Regions from separate parts of the Cellulosimicrobium sp. GQ32 genome, predicted to be linked through region 3. Evidence: predicted binding sites of a transcription regulator. Region 3 holds the regulator's gene; each other region holds the start of a gene.
The links. Region 3 encodes HrcA, which represses chaperone genes, less so after heat shock. Its sites were predicted from a motif close to TTNGCACTCGNNNNNNNCGAGTGCNAA; they were not measured.

Region 1 (4,639 bases), on a different contig from region 3:
CGGGATCGCGCCCGACGCGGTGCGGTGGTCGTCGACCCACCGCAGCCACTCCTCGGCGTCCGCGACGTCCTCGGGCTCGGACGACGACGCGGCGGTGAGCGCGTAGAGCGTCGTCTGCGGAGTCCAGGAGATGCCGTCCTCGCGCCAGCCCGCCCCGGGAGCGAGCCCTCCGGCGGGGCGCAGCATCTCGGTGACGGACGCGCGCCACGCGACGTCCGCGCCCGCGAGCGGCTCGGGCTGGAACGGGGGCAGGACGAACGCGGTGGACGCGTCGCGCGCGCCGCCGGTGACGTGGCGCGGGTAGCCCTGCGACCCGAACGACCGCTCGACGGCCATGCGCAGCCGTGCGGCGCCGAGCGTCGCGTCGGTGGCCCGGACCGTGTCGCCTGCGGCGGCGTAGACGTCCGCCGCGGCCTCGAGCCCGGCGAGCAGGGGCCCGGCGGTCCCGAGGGTGAGCGCGGTCGGCTCGACCTCCCAGTAGTCGCTCGACGGCGGGGGCAGCGGGTCCTCGCCGTCGACGAGCGAGAGCGCGTGGTCGGTCGCGGCGTCGACGAGGGGCCGCAGCTCCGCGGCGACCTCGCGCCGCTCGGCGGCAGGCGTCTCCTCGAGCACGACGTCGGCCGCCCACAGGACCCAGCCGACGCCGTCGGACTGGAGGCCGCGGTCGTCGGGCACGCCCGAGCCGTCGGGCAGGTAGCGGGCGTGGAACGACCCGTCGTCCTCCTGGACGCGGGCGAGGAAGCCGAGGACGTCCCGTGCGTCGTCGACGTGCCCGGTGCGCGCGAACGCCGCGGCGGTGAACGACGCGTCGCGCGGCCACACGTAGCGCCACTTGGGAGAGGCGGCGGCGAGCGCGGCGCCGTCGTCGAGGGTGAGGGCGCGCAGGTCGAGGAGCGCGGCCTCGCCGAGCGCGGCGAACGGGCCGTCCACCCCGGGGACGACGCCGGACGCGAGCCACGCGCGCGCCGCGGCGGCGGCGTCCTGCGCCCGTGCGGGGTCGAGGAGCGCCGACGCGTCGAGCCGGGCACCCGCGACCTGCGCGAGCCGGTTCGCCTCGCCGTCCGCGGGGTCGACGCCCGCGGCGAGCGCGACCGGGTCGAGGGTCGTCGGGTCGAGCACGCGGCTGCCGGGGAGGTAGGTCGCCCCGGCACCGGGGGCGAGGCGCAGGAGCGCGGTGCCGCCGCCGGGTGCGGTCGTGACGGCCACGCCGTCCTGGTACAGGTCGATGTGCTCGCCCGTGGGGGCGGCGACGGCGGTCGCGGCGGTGAGGCCGAGGGCAGGGACCAGCACGCAGCCGGCCAGGGCTGCTGCGAGGCGCCACGACGGTGTTGCGCGGATCACACCGCGCATCCTAGGGGGATCGCGAGGCACGGCGGGTTTCGCCCGTCGCGATACGGGGGAGGGCCGTGGCGGGCTGTCTTGCACTCGCCCCCTGCGAGTGCCAATAATGGCGTTAGCACTCTCGTCATGAGAGTGACAGAAGTGACCAGCGCAGGCAGCCGCTCACCGCGGGTGCGGCGCACCACACCAGGTCGACAGGTGAGGCCCGCCCCGGCGGCGTGACATGAACGCCGCCCGTCGCGGGCCGTCCGTCGCGGGCGCCGGCCGACCGCCATACGCCACCAGCGGAGGATCATTCCCCATGGCCAAGATCATCGCCTTCGACGAGGAGGCTCGTCGGAGCATGGAGCGCGGGCTCAACGCCCTCGCCGACACCGTCAAGGTCACCCTCGGCCCCAAGGGCCGCAACGTCGTGCTCGACAAGAAGTGGGGCGCGCCGACCATCACGAACGACGGCGTCTCCATCGCCAAGGAGATCGAGCTCGAGGACCCGTACGAGAAGATCGGTGCGGAGCTCGTCAAGGAGGTCGCCAAGAAGACCGACGACGTCGCGGGTGACGGCACCACCACCGCGACCGTGCTCGCCCAGGCGCTCGTGCGCGAGGGCCTGCGCGTCGTCGCGGCCGGCGCCAACCCGATCGCCGTCAAGCGCGGCATCGAGAAGGCCGTCGACGCGGTGACCGAGCAGCTGCTCAACGCCGCCAAGGAGATCGAGACCAAGGAGGAGATCGCCGCCACGGCCGCCATCTCCGCCGGCGACCCCGCGATCGGCGAGCTCATCGCCGAGGCCCTCGACAAGGTGGGCAAGGAGGGCGTCATCACGGTCGAGGAGTCGAACACGTTCGGCCTCGAGCTCGAGCTCACCGAGGGCATGCGCTTCGACAAGGGCTTCCTCGCGCGCTACTTCGAGACGGACCCCGAGCGCCAGGAGGCCGTGCTCGAGGACCCGTACGTCCTCATCGTCGAGTCCAAGATCTCGAACGTGAAGGACCTGCTCCCGGTCCTCGACCAGGTCATGAAGGCCGGCCGCTCGCTCCTCATCATCGCCGAGGACGTCGAGGGCGAGGCGCTCGCGACCCTGGTGCTCAACAAGATCCGTGGCACGTTCAAGTCCGTCGCCGTCAAGGCTCCGGGCTTCGGCGACCGCCGCAAGGCCATGCTCCAGGACATCGCGATCCTCACCGGCGGCCAGGTCATCACCGAGACGGTGGGCCTCAAGCTCGAGAACGCGACGCTGGACCTGCTCGGCCAGGCGCGCAAGGTCGTCGTCACCAAGGACGAGACCACGATCGTCGAGGGTGCGGGCGACGCCGACCTGATCCAGGGTCGCGTCAACCAGATCCGTGGCGAGATCGAGAAGTCGGACTCCGACTACGACCGCGAGAAGCTCCAGGAGCGCCTCGCGAAGCTCGCCGGCGGCGTGGCCGTCATCAAGGCGGGTGCCGCGACGGAGGTCGAGCTCAAGGAGCGCAAGCACCGCATCGAGGACGCCGTCCGCAACGCGAAGGCGGCCGTCGAGGAGGGCATCGTCGCCGGTGGTGGCGTCGCGCTCATCCAGGCCGGTGCCGTGGCGTTCGAGAAGCTCGAGCTCGAGGGTGACGAGGCGACCGGTGCGCAGATCGTGCGCGCCGCGATCGACGCCCCGCTCAAGCAGATCGCCGTCAACGCGGGCCTCGAGGGTGGCGTCGTCGCGGAGAAGGTGCGCAACCTCCCGTCCGGCCAGGGCCTCAACGCCGCGACCGGTGTGTACGAGGACCTCCTCGCCGCCGGCGTGAACGACCCGGTCAAGGTCACGCGCTCCGCGCTGCAGAACGCCGCCTCCATCGCGGCGCTCTTCCTCACGACCGAGGCCGTCGTCGCCGACAAGCCGGAGAAGGCTCCGGCCGTCCCCGGTGGCGACGGTGGCATGGGCGGCATGGACTTCTGATCCACGCCTGACCCTCTCCCGGACTGGTCCGGGAGGTCGCAGGACATCGAAGGCCGTCGGTCGGGTTCTCCCGGTCGGCGGCCTTCGTCGTGCCCGGGGAGTCCCGGTACACGGACGTATAACGCGGTGTATACACGCCGGAAACGAACACGCGGCAGGATCGCCGCCATGCACCTGACACCCGCGGACACCGAGAAGCTGCTGCTCGCCGTCGCGGGCATGGTCGCGCGCGACCGGCGCGAGCGCGGCGTGCTGCTCAACTACCCCGAGACGGTCGCCCTGCTCACCACGTGGGTGATCGAGCGCGCTCGAGAGGGGGCGGGCGTCGAGGAGCTCATGGTCTCCGGTCGCGAGGTGCTCGGCCGCGACGAGGTCATGGACGGGGTCGCGGAGATGCTGCCCGACGTCCAGGTCGAGGCGACGTTCCCCGACGGGCGAAAGCTCGTCACCATCCACCAGCCGATCGCCTGAGCCGGCCCGGTCCGGCGCACGCACGAGACGCAGCGAGAACGAGGCGACCCATGGCAGGCATCAGCACGAGCGGACCCGGAGCGATCCGGCTCAAGCGCGGCACCGAGGACGTCCCCGTCGTCCTCAACGCCGACCGCACCGACGACGAGCGCGTCACGCTGGTCGTGACGAACACCGGAGACCGCCCGGTCCAGATCGGCTCCCACCTGCACCTCCCCGACGCCAACGCCGCGCTCTCGTTCGACCGGGACGCCGCGCACGGCTTCCGGCTCGACGTCCCGTCCGGCACGTCGCGTCGCTTCGAGCCCGGCGCGTCGGCGCAGGTCGAGGCCGTCGCCCTCCGGGGCCGACGCCGCGTCCCCGGGCTCCAGCGCGGCAAGCCCGACGGCGGCGCGCTGGACCGCGTGTCGACGCCGCCCGAGGTGCCCGCGGGCCCGGGCAGGACGACGGCCCCGGGCGACCTGTCGTCGTCGGGCACGACCACCCCCGAGGAGGACTGACGCATGGTCGCGATCTCGCGCGAGCGCTACGTCGCGCTGTACGGCCCGACGACGGGCGACCAGGTGCGCCTCGGCGACACCGACCTGTGGATCGAGGTCGAGGAGGACCGCACGTTCGGGGGCGAGGAGGTCGTCTTCGGCGGCGGCAAGTCGATCCGCGAGTCGATGGCGCAGGGGTCCACGACCCGCGCCGAGGGCGCGCTCGACACGGTGATCACGAACGCGGTCGTGCTCGACTGGTGGGGGATCGTCAAGGCGGACGTCGGGATCCGGGACGGGCGGATCGTCGCGCTCGGGCGCGCGGGCAACCCCGACGTCGCCGACGGGGTGCACCCGGACCTGCACATCGGGCCGAGCACGGACGTCGTGAGCGGCGAGGGCAAGATCCTCACCGCGGGCG
Region 2 (4,639 bases), on a different contig from region 3:
ACGCGATCCTCCTCACGGACGGCAAGAACGAGTCGGAGCCGCGCGCGAACCTCTCCGCCGCGGTCCGCGACGTCACCGGGCACTTCCAGTGCGACGCGCGCGGCGTCGGCTCGCGCTGGCAGGTCGACGAGCTGCGCGAGATCTCGACCGCGCTGCTCGGCTCGGTCGGCCTCATCGCCGACCCGAACGAGATCGCCGCGGACTTCGAGAGGCTCATGCAGGCCTCCATGGCCCGCGGAGTGGCCTCGGCCGACCTCCGCGTCTGGGCGCCGCAGGGCTCCCAGGTGCTCTTCGTGCGGCAGGTCGCACCGACCGTCGAGGACCTCACCCACCGCCGTGCCGAGGTCAACCCGCTCACAGGTGCTTACCCGACCGGCTCGTGGGGCGACGAGTCGCGCGACTACCACGTCGCCGTGCGCGTCGCGTCCAAGCCGGTCGGCTCCGAGCAGCTCGCGGCACGCGTCCAGCTCGCGGTCAACGGCGAGGTCGTCTCGTCCGGCCTGGTCAAGGCCAAGTGGTCCGACGACGAGTCGCTCACCACGCGCATCAACCCCGAGGTCGCGCACTACACGGGCCAGACGGAGCTCGCCGCGGCCATCCAGGAGGGCCTCGCGGCCAAGGCGTCGGGCGACGAGGCGACGGCGACCGTCAAGCTCGGGCGCGCCGTGCAGCTCGCCCAGCAGACCGGCAACGAGGAGGCGACGTCGCGGCTGCGCAAGGTCGTCGACATCGACAACGAGGAGCAGGGGACGGTGCGCCTCAAGCGCAACACCTCGACCCTGGACGAGATGGCGCTCGACACCGCCTCGACGAAGACGACCCGGGTCCGCCGGTGAGCGCCGTCGTCTGCCCCAACGGGCACCCGTCCGAGTCGACCGACTACTGCGACGTGTGCGGCGAGCCGATCGGCGCCGCGTCGACCCCTGCCACGTCCGCCCCGAGCGGCGCGACGGACACGCCGGGCGGCGCCCCGGCCGCGGCCGCGACGACCCAGCCCGTCCCGTGCCCGAACTGCGGGTCCCCCGCCCCCGGCGGCGCGCTGTTCTGCGAGAACTGCGGCTACGACTTCACGACGGGCGCCCTGCCCGACCCGGTCGACCCGCCGTCCGCGCTCTCGCTCGACCCGCCGTCGCGGCCCACGCCGCCCGCGCCCCCCGTCTCGGGCACGCCCGTCTCGGCCACGCCGCCCCCGCTCCCGGCCTCGGCCGCGACCCCGGCGCCGTCGTCGACCCCGCTGCCCGCCGCGGCCACGCCCACCGCACCCGAGGCGGGTGCCGCGGGCGAGCCGGCCGCTCCGGGCGAGCCCGCGTCGTCGGGCACCCACCTGCCGACACCTCCGGTCCCCGGCCCGGACCAGTGGGTCGTGGAGATCTGGATCGACCCCGACTGGTACACGGCGCAGCAGCCCGAGGACCCGATGCCTTCGGCGGGCCTGCCGGGCCTCGTCGTGCTGCGCGAGCGCAGCGTGCTCGTCGGGCGTCCGTCGGTGTCGCGGGGCATCCACCCGCAGGTCGACTGCGGCGCCGACACCGGCGTCTCGCGCCGGCACTGCCAGCTCAGCACGGACGGTCAGCGGTGGTGGGTCGAGGACCTCCAGTCGTCGAACGGGACCTACGTGAGCCCGGCGGGCGAACCGCTGCCGACGGACCCGGTCCCCGCCGGGCAGCGACGCGAGCTGTCCGACGGGGACCGGATCTACCTGGGCGCCTGGACGCGGCTCGTCGTCCGCAAGGCGCTCCCGGGCGAGGTCTGAGCCGGGCTCAGCCCTCGCTCGCCCGGGGCTCGGCCTCGGCCGTGATCTGCGTCGCCGCACCCCCGCCCGCGCGGTGCGCGACCTCGATCCGGCGAGGCCGGGCCTCCTCCGCGACGGGGATGGTCAACGACAGCACCCCGTCCTCGTACGACGCCGAGATCTTGTCGAGCGCGAGCCCGCGCCCCACCGTGAGCTGGCGCGCGTAGGTCCCCGAGGGCCGTTCGCGCGCGAGCCACTGGACGTCGGGGTCGGTCCGCGGGCTGCGCTCGGCGCGGATCGTCAGAGTGCGGTCCTCGACGGACACGTCGATCGTCCCCGGGTCGACGCCCGGGAGGTCCATCGTCAGGACGTAGTGGTCCCCCGCCCGGAACAGGTCGAGCGGCATGCCGCCCGACGCCGACGCGGCGGTCGCGCGCGCCCCGGACGCGAGCTGGCCGACCAGCCGGTCCATCGCGTCGAAGGTGGTCGTGAACGGATCGGTCATCGCAGCCACACCTCTCACCTCCCTCGTCGTCGGTCCCGGACCGTCCGGGACCGGTCGGTGCTCCCGCGAGGTAGGCACCTCACGGGCGGCTACACGACTGTTCTAGCACTCTCCCCCGCAGAGTGCCAAGAGGTCGTCGCGGACCGTTCCCGGGTCCGACGGAGCGCGGTTGTCGACGTCCTCCGGATCGACTTCCTGTCGGCGCGATCCTGTTGGGGGAACCCTCCAACCGGTTGTGCGATTCATGCACGCGGCGCCCCCGTGGTCGTCCGTGCCCCCGTCGTCGCGCGGCGCCCCGAGTCGGGAGAGTGGACGTGGCCACGACGGGTCGAGCACCGACCCGCCACGACGACGCAGGGAGCGCCATGACCGACGCCTCGACCGGGACGACCTCCGAGACGCCCCGGACCACCACGACGACCCCGGTCCCGCCGGCAGGGACCCGCGGACCGCTCGCCCTCGACGCAGGGGACGCGGCGCGCGTCGCGACGTTCGCGGCGCTGATCGCGGCGCTGGGCATGCCCGGCTCGGTCGCGCTGTTCGGGAACGCCGTCCCGATCACCCTCCAGACGCTCGGCGTCATGCTCGCCGGCACGATCCTCGGTGCGTGGCGCGGCGCGCTCGCCGTCGCGACGTTCCTCGCGCTCGCGGTGGCGGGACTCCCGGTCCTCGCGGGCGGACGCGGCGGCCTCGGGGCGTTCGTCGGCCCGTCCGCCGGCTACCTGGTCGGGTTCCTCGTGGGGGCGGCGGTCGTGGGCCGGCTCGTCGACCGGCTGCGCCGGGTGACGTTCGTCGGCGTGCTCGTCGCGTGCCTCGTCGGCGGGGTCGCGGTGGTCTACGCGCTCGGCGTGCCGGTCCAGTCGCTCGTCACAGGGGTGCCGCTCGCCACCACCGCGCAGCTCTCTCTCGCGTTCGTGCCCGGCGACGTCCTCAAGGCGCTGGCCGCCGCGGCGATCACCGTCGGCGTCGTGCGGGCCTACCCGGCCGCGCGACGGTCGGGCCGCCCCACAGGCCGCCCCGCGGCCACCGACCCCCTCTCCTCCTGACACCTGCGAGAGTGTCCGCGTGCCCGTCGCCCACCAGGTCCTGACGCACGCCGCCGACCCGGCGGTGCGCGACCGTCCCGCCCTGCGCACCCCCGAGCGGTCACGCACCTACGCCGCGCTCGCCGCGGACGTGCGTGCGGGCGCGACGCACCTCACCGCGACGGGCACGCGTCCCGGCGACCTCGTCGCCGTGTCCCTGCCCGACCCGCTGGACCTGCTGACGGCGGTCCTCGCCACCGACCACGCCGGCGCGACGCCGCTGGTGTGCGACGCGGCGTGGCCGCGCGCGCACCGCGCGGAGGTGCTGCGCACGCTGGCCCCCCGCACGTTCGTCGAGGTGCCGCTGCCGCGCGGGACCGGCGCCGGCCCCGACCTCGTGCCGGGGCTCGCCCAGCAGGGGGGTGCGAGCCCTGGCACGGGCCACGCGCCCGCCCCGGACGACCTCGCGTGGGCGGGCTTCTCGTCGGGCAGCACGGGCCGCCCGCGTGCGGTCGTGCGCACCCGAGCGTCGTGGGTGGGGTCGTTCGACGACGTCACGCGGCTCCTCCGCCTCCGCCCCACCGACACCGTGCTCGTCCCGGGGCCGCTCGCGTCGTCCCTCTACTGCTTCGCGGCCGTGCACACGCTCGCCGTCGGGGCGTGCGCTTACCTCACGCGCACCCCGGCGGCCACGACCTCCGCGCTCGCGAGCAGCGACGTCGTGCACCTCGTGCCCCAGGTCCTCGACGACGTGCTCGACGCCGTCGCGGCGGGAGCGCCGTCGCGGCTACGGCACGCGGTCGTCGGCGGCGCGTCGCTCGCCCCGGGGGCGCGGTCTCGCGCCGCGGCTCTGGGCATCGACGTGCTCGCGTACTACGGCGCGGTCGAGCTGTCGTTCGTCGCCTACGACCCGGACGGGTCGGGGCTGCGCGCGTTCCCCGGGGTCGACCTGGCCGTGCGGCCGCTGCCCGCGGCGAGCGTCGGTGAGGTCTGGGTCCGCTCGCCCTGGGTCTCGCGCGGGTACCTCGCGCGTGCCACGGGGCCGCTGCGCCGCGACGGCGCGTGGAGCACCGTCGGCGATCTCGCGGACCCCCTGCCCGAGCCCGCGCCGGGTGCCGCGCCCGCGTCGGCGCCCGGCGGGGAAGCCCCTGCCAGGCTCGTGCTGCGCGGCCGCGGGGACGGGGCGATCCTCACCGGCGGGTCGACCGTCGTGCCCGAGGACGTCGAGGTCGTGCTGCGTGCCGTGCCGGGCGTCCGGGACGTCGTCGTGCTCGGGACCGCGCACCGTCGCCTCGGCGCGGTCGTGAGCGCCGTCGTGGAGTGCGACGACCGGCCGGGGCTGCGCGCCCACCTGGAGCGGGTCGCGCGCGCGGCGCT
Region 3 (4,639 bases):
AGGACACGCCGTCACCCTAGGTCAGCGCCGGACGCGCCCCGCCGAGATCGGGCCGTGCGTCGCGACATCGACCTTCCGAGGGCCGGTCTCGGACGCTCGGGCCCGTCTCGGCACCCGGCCCCGGGTGCGGCTCCCGGCGCGCGCGGTGCCGGGCCGGGGTGGTACCACGGAGCGGTGAGCCCGCAGCGCGCCGAACCGGACCCGAACCGCTGGCGCGTGCTGCCCGTCTGCCTCGCGGTGGGCTTCGTCACGACGCTCGACGTCTCGATCGTCAACGTCGCCCTGCCGTCGATCGAGTCGTCGCTCGACGCGGGCCCCACGGAGCTCCAGCTCGTCGTCGCGGGCTACACGCTCGCGTTCGGGCTCGCCCTGGTGCCCGCCGGCCGCCTCGGGGACGCGGGCGCCCGGCGCTCCCTGTTCATCGCGGGCCTGGTGGGCTTCGCGCTCATGAGCCTCGCGTGCGGGCTCGCGCCGACCGACACGTGGCTGGGCGTCGCGCGGCTGCTCCAGGGCGTGAGCGCGGGGATCCTCAACCCGCAGGTCGTCGGGCTCATCCAGCAGCAGTTCTCCGGGTTCGAGCGCGGCCGGGCGTTCGGCATGTTCGGCGCGACGATCGGCGTCTCGACGGCGCTCGGCCCGCTGCTCGGCGGCCTCATCATCGCGGCGGCCGGCTCCGCGGCCGGCTGGCGCTGGGTGTTCCTCGTGAACCTCCCGGTCGTCGCCGTCCTGCTGCCGTTCGCGTGGCGGCTCGTGCCCGGGCCACCGCCCGCCGACGCGCGGACCGGGCGGGGCCCGCGCCGCCTCGACCTCGTCGGGCTGGCGCTCCTGGGCGCTGCGACGCTCGGCGTCATGATGCCGTTCGTCACGACCACGGGACAGGGCGACGACGCGTCGCGCTGGTGGTGGCTGGCCGCGGCCGCCGTGGCGGGGGTCGCGGCCGTCGCCTGGGAGCGGCGCTACCAGCGCCGCACGGGCGAGGCGGTGCTCGACCCGCAGGTGGTCGGGCTCGGGTCGTTCCGCAACGGGGCGCTGCTCGGGCTCGCCTACTTCGCGGGCTTCACGGGCATCTTCCTCGTCGTCACGCTCTACCTCCAGGACGAGCTCGGGTACACGCCGCTCCAGGCGGGGCTCGTCGGGACGCCGTTCGCGGTCGCGTCCGGGGTCTCCGCCTGGTTCTCGGGCCGGTGGGTCGCGCGCTGGGGCCGTCAGCTCGTCGTGGGCGGCGTGCTGCTCGTCCTCGTCGGGGTGGTCGCGGCCGACGCCGTCGTGCGGCTGCTCGGGGACGACCCGGGAGCCGTCGGGCCGGCGCTCGCGGGCGCGCTGCTGGTCGCGGGGGCGGGCAGCGGCACGGTCATCGCGCCGAACCAGACCCTCACGCTGTCCGAGGTCCCGGTGAGGCGCGCGGGCGTCGCGGGGAGCATGCTCCAGCTCGGCCAGCGCATCGGGTCCGCGGTCGGGATCTCGGTCGTGCTGTCCGTGTACTACGGCGGGCTGGCGAGCGGCGACACGGCGGCGCACGCGACGGGGCGCGCGCTGCTCGTGACGATCGTGCTCGTCGCGCTCGCGCTCGTCGTCGGGCTCGTGGACCTGCGTTCGCGACGAGCGGAGGACCGCGGGACGGGCCGCGCGGACGCGTAGGATTGGCACTCGGAGGTCGAGAGTGCCGACGCCCCGCGCGCCCGCCCGGGGCGGCGACGGTGCGGCACGCGGGAGGTGGACGTGAGCGAGGAGCGCCGGCTCGAGGTCCTGCGGGCCATCGTCGAGGACTACGTCCTCACGCGCGAGCCCGTGGGGTCGCGCGTGCTCACCGAGCGGCACAGCCTCGGCGTCTCGCCCGCGACGATCCGCAACGACATGGCGGCCCTCGAGGACGCCGGGTTCATCGCGCAGCCGCACACCTCCGCGGGCCGCATCCCGACGGACAAGGGCTACCGCCTCTTCGTCGACCGCCTCTCGGGCGTCAAGCCGCTGTCGGGGCCGGAGAAGCGCGCGATCGAGACCTTCCTCTCCGAAGGGGTCGACCTCGACGACGTCATCGCCCGCGCCGGCCGCCTGCTCGCGCAGCTCACGGGTCAGGTCGCGGTCGTGCAGTACCCGTCCCTGAGCCGGTCCGGGTTGCGTCACCTCGAGCTCGTGCCGGTCGGGGAGTCGCGCCTGCTCGTCGTGATCATCACGGACACGGGGCGCGTCGAGCAGCGCACGCTCGAGGTCGCGAGCGTGCCCGACGAGGGCACGCTCGTCGAGGTCCGCGCGCGGCTCAACGCCGCCGCGGCGGGCAAGCGCCTCGCCGACCTCGCGCCGGGGCTCGCCGCCGTGACGGAGAGCTTCCACCCCGACGACGCCCCGCTCGTGCGCGCCGTGGGCGACCTCGTCGCCCAGACGCTCGCGGAGGAGAGCGAGGAGCGCCTCGTGCTCGCGGGCACGGCGAACCTCGCCCGCGCGGGCATGCGGTTCGAGCACGCGCTGCGCCCGGTCCTCGAGGCGCTCGAGGAGCAGGTGGTCCTCCTCGGCCTGCTCACGGAGATGGCCGCGGAGTCCGGCGTGAGCGTGCGGATCGGGCACGAGACCCAGCTCGAGGGCCTCGTCGAGACCTCCGTCGTGACGACCGGCTACGGTAACGACGGTGACACGGTCGCCCTCGTCGGCTCGATCGGGCCGACCCGCATGGACTACCCCGGGACCATCGCGGCGGTGCGCGCCGTCGCGCGCTACCTGTCACGGGTGCTCGGCACGTGAGCCCCGCCGCGGCCTCCCCGCACGCGGCAGGCACCCTCGACGACCGGCCCGGTGCCGGTCTCACGACCCTCACCAGACCCTTCACGACCGGCCCCGTGCCGGCCTCACGACCCGCACCAGCAGAGAGTGACGTGTGAGCGACTACTACGAGATCCTGGGCGTGGCGCGCGACGCCAGCCAGGACCAGATCAAGAAGGCGTACCGCAGGCTCGCGCGCGAGCTGCACCCGGACGTCGCGGGCGAGGAGGCGGGCGACCGCTTCAAGGACGTCGCGCGTGCGTACGAGGTGCTCTCCAACCCCGAGAAGCGCCAGCAGTACGACCTCGGCGTCGACCCGAGCGCGCCCGGCGGCGGCAGCGGCCCCATGGGCGGCGGCTTCGGCTTCCAGGACATCTTCGAGACGTTCTTCGGCGGCGGGCAGGCGCAGCAGGGCCCCATCCCGCGCGCACGGCGCGGCCAGGACGCGCTCGTGCGGCTCGACATCGACCTGTCCGAGGCGACGTTCGGCGCGCAGCGCGAGCTCCAGGTCGACACGGCGGTCGTGTGCGGGACGTGCGGCGGCTCGTGCTGTCGTCCGGGCACCTCGCCGCGCACGTGCGAGGTCTGCCACGGGCGCGGCACGGTCCAGCGCGTGGCACGCTCGTTCCTCGGCCAGGTCATGACGAGCGCCCCGTGCGCCGCGTGCCAGGGCTTCGGCACCGTCATCCCCGAGCCGTGCGCCGAGTGCTCCGGCGAGGGTCGCGTGCGCAGCCGCCGGAGCATCACGGTCAACGTCCCCGCGGGCGTCGACACCGGCACGCGCATCAAGCTCACCGCGCAGGGCGAGGTCGGCCCGGCCGGCGGCCCCGCGGGCGACCTCTACGTCGAGATCCGCGAGCGCAACCACGACACGTTCGTGCGCCGCGGTGACGACCTGCACTGCACGCTCCAGGTACCCATGACCGCCGCCGCGCTCGGCACGGTCCTCGAGCTCGAGACGCTCGACGGCGCGCAGGAGATCGACCTCCGCCCGGGCACGCAGCCGGGCCAGATCGTCACGCTCAAGAACCTGGGCGTCGGGCACCTGCACGGCAGCGGCCGTGGCGACCTCAACGTGCACATCGAGGTCCAGGTGCCGCGCGAGCTCGACGAGGAGCAGGAGCAGCTCCTGCGCACGCTCGCGACGCTGCGCGGCGAGGAGCGGCCCGAGCCGCGCCTGTCCGCCGCGCACCCGGGCGTGTTCTCGCGCCTGCGCGACAAGCTCTCCGGGCGCTGAGAGGGGCGGGCGCGTGAGTGCTCCGGTGTTCCTCGCCGAGACCGGGCTCGACGCCGTCGCGCCCGGCGACCGCTACGTCCTCGACGGGGCGGAGGGGCGCCACGCAGGCGTCGTCCAGCGCCGCGGGACGGGTGAGCGGGTCGACGTCGTGGACGGTGACGGGCTGCGCCTGCGGTGCGTCGTCGAGCACGCCGACGCGGGCCGCGTGACCCTGCTCGTCCAGGAGGTCGACCGCGAGCCCGCACCCGCCGTCGTCGTGACGCTCGTCCAGGCCCTGGCCAAGGGCGACCGCGACGAGATGGCGATCGAGGCGGCCACCGAGATCGGGGTCGACGTCGTGGTCCCGTGGCAGGCGGAGCGCTCCGTCGTCGTGTGGCGGGGCGAGCGCGCCGCGAAGTCCCGCGCGCGCTGGCTCGCGACCGTCCGCACCGCGACCAAGCAGGCGCGGCGCGCGCGCCTGCCGCACGTGGAGGTGGCCCTCGACTCGCGCGGCCTCGCCGCCCGGGCGGCCGACGTCGTCGCGCGCGGCGGGTGCGCGATCGTGCTGCACGAGGAGGCGGCGATGCCGCTCGCCGACGTCGCGCTGCCCGACGGCGCGACCGCGGACGGCGGGCCGGCGCCCGAGGTGCTGGTCGTCGTCGGTCCCGA
Region 4 (4,639 bases), on a different contig from region 3:
GAACGGCAGGCTCGGGTTCGCCTCGTGCGCGGCATGGACGATCCCCAGGTCGGGACGCGCCTGGGTCGTCACCATGGCGACGGCGGAGGGCCGCACCATCGTGACGATCTCGAGCGTGCGGTGGACGTTCGCCGGCCCCGTGACGATGCGGGCCATCGCGCCGTGGGATGCCAGCGACGCCGCGAGAGCGTGCGCGGCCAGCGGCAGCGGCTCGTCCGGCGCCGCGAACACGAGGACGATCCGGCGCATGCGGCTCGGGTGGTTGCGGGGCGGCCCCCCCGCCGCGACGATCGCGTCCTCGCTCGCCTGCGTGTACTCGCGCAGCGCTCCCAGCGTCGCGTTGGCGAGCACGACCTCGGGGACCTCCCCCGGGCCGGCGAGCACGGTGCGCTCGGCGAGCCGCTCGAGCGCCGGCTCGACGAGGTCGGACCACCAGGCCGCGGGGTCGCCGCCTGCGGGGATCCGCAGGAGCCGGTCGCACGTGCGCTGGTCGTACGCGATCGCGGCGTCGACGACGTCGGACACGCGCGTGGGGCGCGGAGCCTCCCGCACGCCGACGGCGCGCGGCCCCGTCCCCCGCGCGGGTTCGCCGCCCGGCACCGCCCGCAGGAACGGGCGCGACGGTGGCGCGGGCTCGGGGGTCGCGTCGTCCGCGTCGAGGTCGTCGTCGAGGTCCGCGCCCCCCTCGGCCCCGTGCTCGTCGAACGAGACGGCACCGCGGTGCGCGTCGAGCTCGTCGTCGTCGGCCGCCAGCGCCGCGCGGGCCGCGTCGGCGGGCGCGACGCCGTCGAGCGTGAGGCGCCGCATGACGACCAGACGCGCGACGTCGTCGTCCGTGTAGCGCCGGTGGGAGCCTGCGCGGTGCTGGGAGGGCCCGAGGCCGTAGCGGCGGTCCCAGGTCCGCAGGGTCGCGGGCGCGACGCCGAGCCGGCGCGCGACGGCGGCGACGGCGAGGCCGGGGTTCGTGGACATGCTCGGTCGGGCTCCCTCGGGGTCGGGGGCGGACCGGACGGAGGTCATGGATCGATTCTGCCGACCGGTCACCGGTCTCGCCACCTCGTCCAGGTCACAGTCCTGCACCCTTCGCTTCAGCCTTGTGCAGCATTTGTTCACCACACGCGCAAACGCGCCATCGCGTCAACATCGCGCCAGCCCCTCCGCATGCCATGGATCGCTTCGACGCCGCGCGACCCACATCTGCGGGTTCGAACCGGTCGCGACCTGCCCGTTCACTTTTTCACCACAGGGGACTTGAACAACCTCTGCAACGCTTGTAGGTTGTTCGCCATGGCAGAGATCTCGAGGCTCCCCGGGCCCGTCATGGAGTTGTGGGAATGGCAGTACCAGGGCTCGTGCCGTGACGCGGACGACACGCTGTTCTTCCACCCCGAGGGCGAACGCGGCTCGACGCGCCGCCGTCGCGCGGAGGCCGCGAAGGCGATCTGCCACTCGTGCCCCGTCATGATGCAGTGCCGCGAGCAGTCGCTCCGTGTGCGCGAGCCGTACGGGGTGTGGGGCGGCCTGAGCGAGGACGAGCGGGCGGCGATCCTCGCCGGCGGCGCTCGCCGCACCGGCTGACCAGCCCTCCGCGGCACCACCAGCAGACCTGCACGGCACCGGTCCGACGTCGTACCGGGAGCACGTGCGCACGACCCGTGGGAACGGTGGGGCGACCAGCCACGGAACGCAGCAGGGCCCGCGACCGGACGGTCGCGGGCCCTGCTGCTGGAACGAGGTCGGCGTCAGCCGACCACCACGGCGAGGATGTCGCGCGCGGAGAGGACCAGGTAGTCCACGCCGCCGTACTTGACCTCGGTGCCGCCGTACTTGCTGTAGATGACCTTGTCGCCGACGGTCACGTCGAGCGGGACGCGGTTGCCGTTGTCGTCGACACGGCCCGGACCGACGGCCAGGACCTCGCCCTCCTGGGGCTTCTCCTTGGCGGTGTCCGGGATGACCAGGCCGGATGCGGTCGTGGTCTCGGCCTCGAGGGCCTTCACGACGATCCGGTCCTCGAGCGGCTTGATGGGGACCGACACGTCGGACCTCCCCTTTCGCGGTGAGAACTGCAACGGATGGGTCGAGCGCACCCGGCTGGCCGTCGTCGCGGGTGCCGGACAGCCTGGTCGCACGTGGTGCCGCCTCCGCGAGCGGTGGCGGCACGTCCTCAAATCTAGGTCGCCGTTAGCACTCGGTCAAGGCGAGTGCCAACGTCCGCCCCTCGGGACGATCCGGGTCCCGGCTGCGCGGGGTCCCCGTCCCCCGTGGAAGGATCGACGCCATGGACGCCGCCACGCTGACCAAGCTGCTCAGCCCCGAGGGCTGGGCGCTGCTCGGCGCGCTCCCGCCGTACGACGAGCAGCAGGCGCTCGTGCTCTCGGCGGGGCTGCGCGCGAAGGGCGTCGACCCGGACCTGGCCGCCGCGGCGCTCACGCAGTCGCGGCTGCGCGCGGCCGCCCGCGGCAAGCTCGGCGCGTTCGCCGACGGCATGCTCTTCACGCAGGCGGGACTGGAGCAGGCGAGCCGGCTCGTCGTCGCGGGCCTGCACGCGCGGCGGTACCAGGACGCGGGGATCCGGCGCGTCGCCGACCTCACGAGCGGGATCGGCGTCGACGCGCTCGCGTTCGCCGCCGCGGAGCTCGAGGTGCTCGCGACCGACGTCGACGAGCTCACCGCGGCGATCGCGACCGTGAACCTGCGCCACTTCCCCGAGGCCGAGGTGCGCCACGGCGACGGGCTCGCGCTCGACCTGGAGGGCGAGCGGGTCGAGGGCGTGTACGCCGACCCCGCCCGACGGACACGGGGCGGCAAGCGCGTGTTCGACCCGAAGGCCTACGCCCCGCCGCTCGACGCGGTGTGGGCGCTGCGCGAGCGCGTCCCCGCCGTGGGCATCAAGGTCGGTCCCGGGATCCCGCACGACGGCCTGCCCGAGGACGCCGAGACCGAGTGGGTCTCGGTCGACGGCGACGTGGTGGAGGCGGGTCTCTGGTTCGGCCCGCTCGCGCCCGAGGGACCGGGCCGCTCCGCGCTCGTCCTCACGACGTGGACCGGCTCGGACGGGACCGAGCGCACCACGACGCGGCGGGTCGCCCACCGTCCCGGCGACGAGGACGTCGTGCCCGACGTGGGCGGCGTCGGGCAGTACCTCTACGAGCCCGACGGCGCGGTCATCCGTGCGGGGCTCGTCGCCCACGCGGCCCGCGGGCTCGGCGGGCGGCTGCTCGACCGGACGATCGCGTACGTGACGACCGACTCCCCCGCACCCCTCGACGCGACCGGGCTCGCGGACGGCCTCGCGCGCGGGTACCGCGTGCTCGACACGATGCCGTTCGGCCTCAAGCGGCTGCGCTCCTACCTGCGCGAGCGCGGCGTGGGGCGCCTGACGATCAAGAAGCGCGGCACGGCCGTCACGCCCGAGCAGCTCCGACGCCAGCTCGCCCTCACGGGCGACCGGACCGCCACGATCGTCCTGACGCGTGTGGGCGGGTCCCAGCAGGTCCTCGTCGTCGAGCCGCTCGCCGTCCCCTCGACGGGCGCCCCGCAGAACGACGCCCAGGAGGGTCCGCGGTGAGCGTCCTGCCGCGGCGCACCGCGATCCCGTTCGCGCGGTCGGAGCGCTCGACCGTCGGGCTGGAGTGGGAGCTCGCGCTCGTCGACGCCGACTCGGGAGACCTGCGCCAGGTCGCGCAGACCGTGCTCGACGCCGTGCGGCCCGAGGGCGGTGGGGCGCACCCGTCGATCAAGCAGGAGCTGCTGCTCAACACGGTCGAGGTCGTGAGCGGCGTGTGCCGCACCGTCGGCGAGGCGGGTCGCGACCTCGAACGCTCGATCGAGGAACTCCGGGCCGTGACCGACCCGCTGCGCGTCGAGCTCATGAGCGCGGGCACGCACCCGTTCGCACGCTGGGCGCAGCAGAAGGTCACCGACAAGCAGCGCTACACCACGCTCATCGACCGCACGCAGTGGTGGGGGCGGCAGATGCTCATCTACGGCGTGCACGTGCACGTCGGCATCGAGGACCGCGCCAAGGTGCTGCCGATCCAGCGCGCGATGCTCACGACCTTCGCCCACCTGCAGTCGCTCTCGGCCAGCTCGCCGTTCTGGGGAGGCAAGGACACCGGGTACGCGTCGAACCGCGCGCTCATGTTCCAGCAGCTCCCCACGGCGGGGCTCCCGTTCCAGTTCGGCACGTGGGAGGAGCTCGAGGGCTACGTCGCGGACATGCTGCACACCGGCGTCATCGACGCGTTCGACGAGATCCGCTGGGACCTGCGGCCCGCCCCGCAGTTCGGCACGCTCGAGACCCGCATCTGCGACGGTGTCACGAACATCTCCGAGCTCCTCGCGCTCGCCGCGCTCACGCACTGCCTGGTCGAGCACTTCTCCACGCTGCTCGACGAGGGCCACGAGCTCCCGAGCATCCCGCCGTGGTTCGCGCAGGAGAACAAGTGGCGCTCCGCCCGCTACGGCATGGACGCGATCATCATCCTCGACCGCGAGGGCAACGAGGAGCTCGTGACCGACGCCGTGGGGCGCCTGCTCGTCGAGCTGGAGCCCGTCGCCGCGCGCCTCGGGTGCCTGGAGGAGCTCGACGGCGTGCGCACGATCGTGCGCCGCGGGGCCTCCTACCAGCGCCAGC

Region 1: a site for HrcA is predicted at 1,454-1,480, ahead of groL (chaperonin GroEL). Genes of this name have one in related genera too.
Region 2: a site for HrcA is predicted at 2,340-2,366, ahead of AC6CH9_RS18615 (Hsp20/alpha crystallin family protein). Genes of this name have one in related genera too.
Region 4: a site for HrcA is predicted at 2,185-2,211, ahead of groES (co-chaperone GroES). Genes of this name have one in related genera too.

Annotation. Positions count from the first base shown of each region.
Region 1 covers NZ_JCAXEP010000015.1:29,271-33,909, reverse strand. The annotation lists gene AC6CH9_RS19015 (glycoside hydrolase family 15) at 1-1,350, opposite strand, end outside; gene groL (chaperonin GroEL) at 1,643-3,268, shown strand; gene AC6CH9_RS19005 (urease subunit gamma) at 3,437-3,739, shown strand; gene ureB (urease subunit beta) at 3,790-4,239, shown strand; gene AC6CH9_RS18995 (urease subunit alpha) at 4,243-4,639, shown strand, end outside.
Region 2 covers NZ_JCAXEP010000014.1:42,658-47,296, reverse strand. The annotation lists gene AC6CH9_RS18625 (vWA domain-containing protein) at 1-836, shown strand, start outside; gene AC6CH9_RS18620 (double zinc ribbon and FHA domain-containing protein) at 833-1,753, shown strand; gene AC6CH9_RS18615 (Hsp20/alpha crystallin family protein) at 1,761-2,246, opposite strand; gene AC6CH9_RS18610 (biotin transporter BioY) at 2,603-3,283, shown strand; gene AC6CH9_RS18605 (class I adenylate-forming enzyme family protein) at 3,303-4,639, shown strand, end outside.
Region 3 covers NZ_JCAXEP010000008.1:121,792-126,430, reverse strand. The annotation lists gene AC6CH9_RS14310 (DUF3097 domain-containing protein) at 1-7, opposite strand, end outside; gene AC6CH9_RS14305 (MFS transporter) at 175-1,638, shown strand; gene hrcA (heat-inducible transcriptional repressor HrcA) at 1,720-2,736, shown strand; gene dnaJ (molecular chaperone DnaJ) at 2,870-3,991, shown strand; gene AC6CH9_RS14290 (16S rRNA (uracil(1498)-N(3))-methyltransferase) at 4,005-4,639, shown strand, end outside.
Region 4 covers NZ_JCAXEP010000003.1:345,360-349,998, forward strand. The annotation lists gene AC6CH9_RS07600 (MerR family transcriptional regulator) at 1-1,020, opposite strand, end outside; gene AC6CH9_RS07605 (WhiB family transcriptional regulator) at 1,288-1,578, shown strand; gene groES (co-chaperone GroES) at 1,743-2,039, opposite strand; gene AC6CH9_RS07615 (THUMP-like domain-containing protein) at 2,282-3,571, shown strand; gene AC6CH9_RS07620 (glutamate--cysteine ligase) at 3,577-4,639, shown strand, end outside.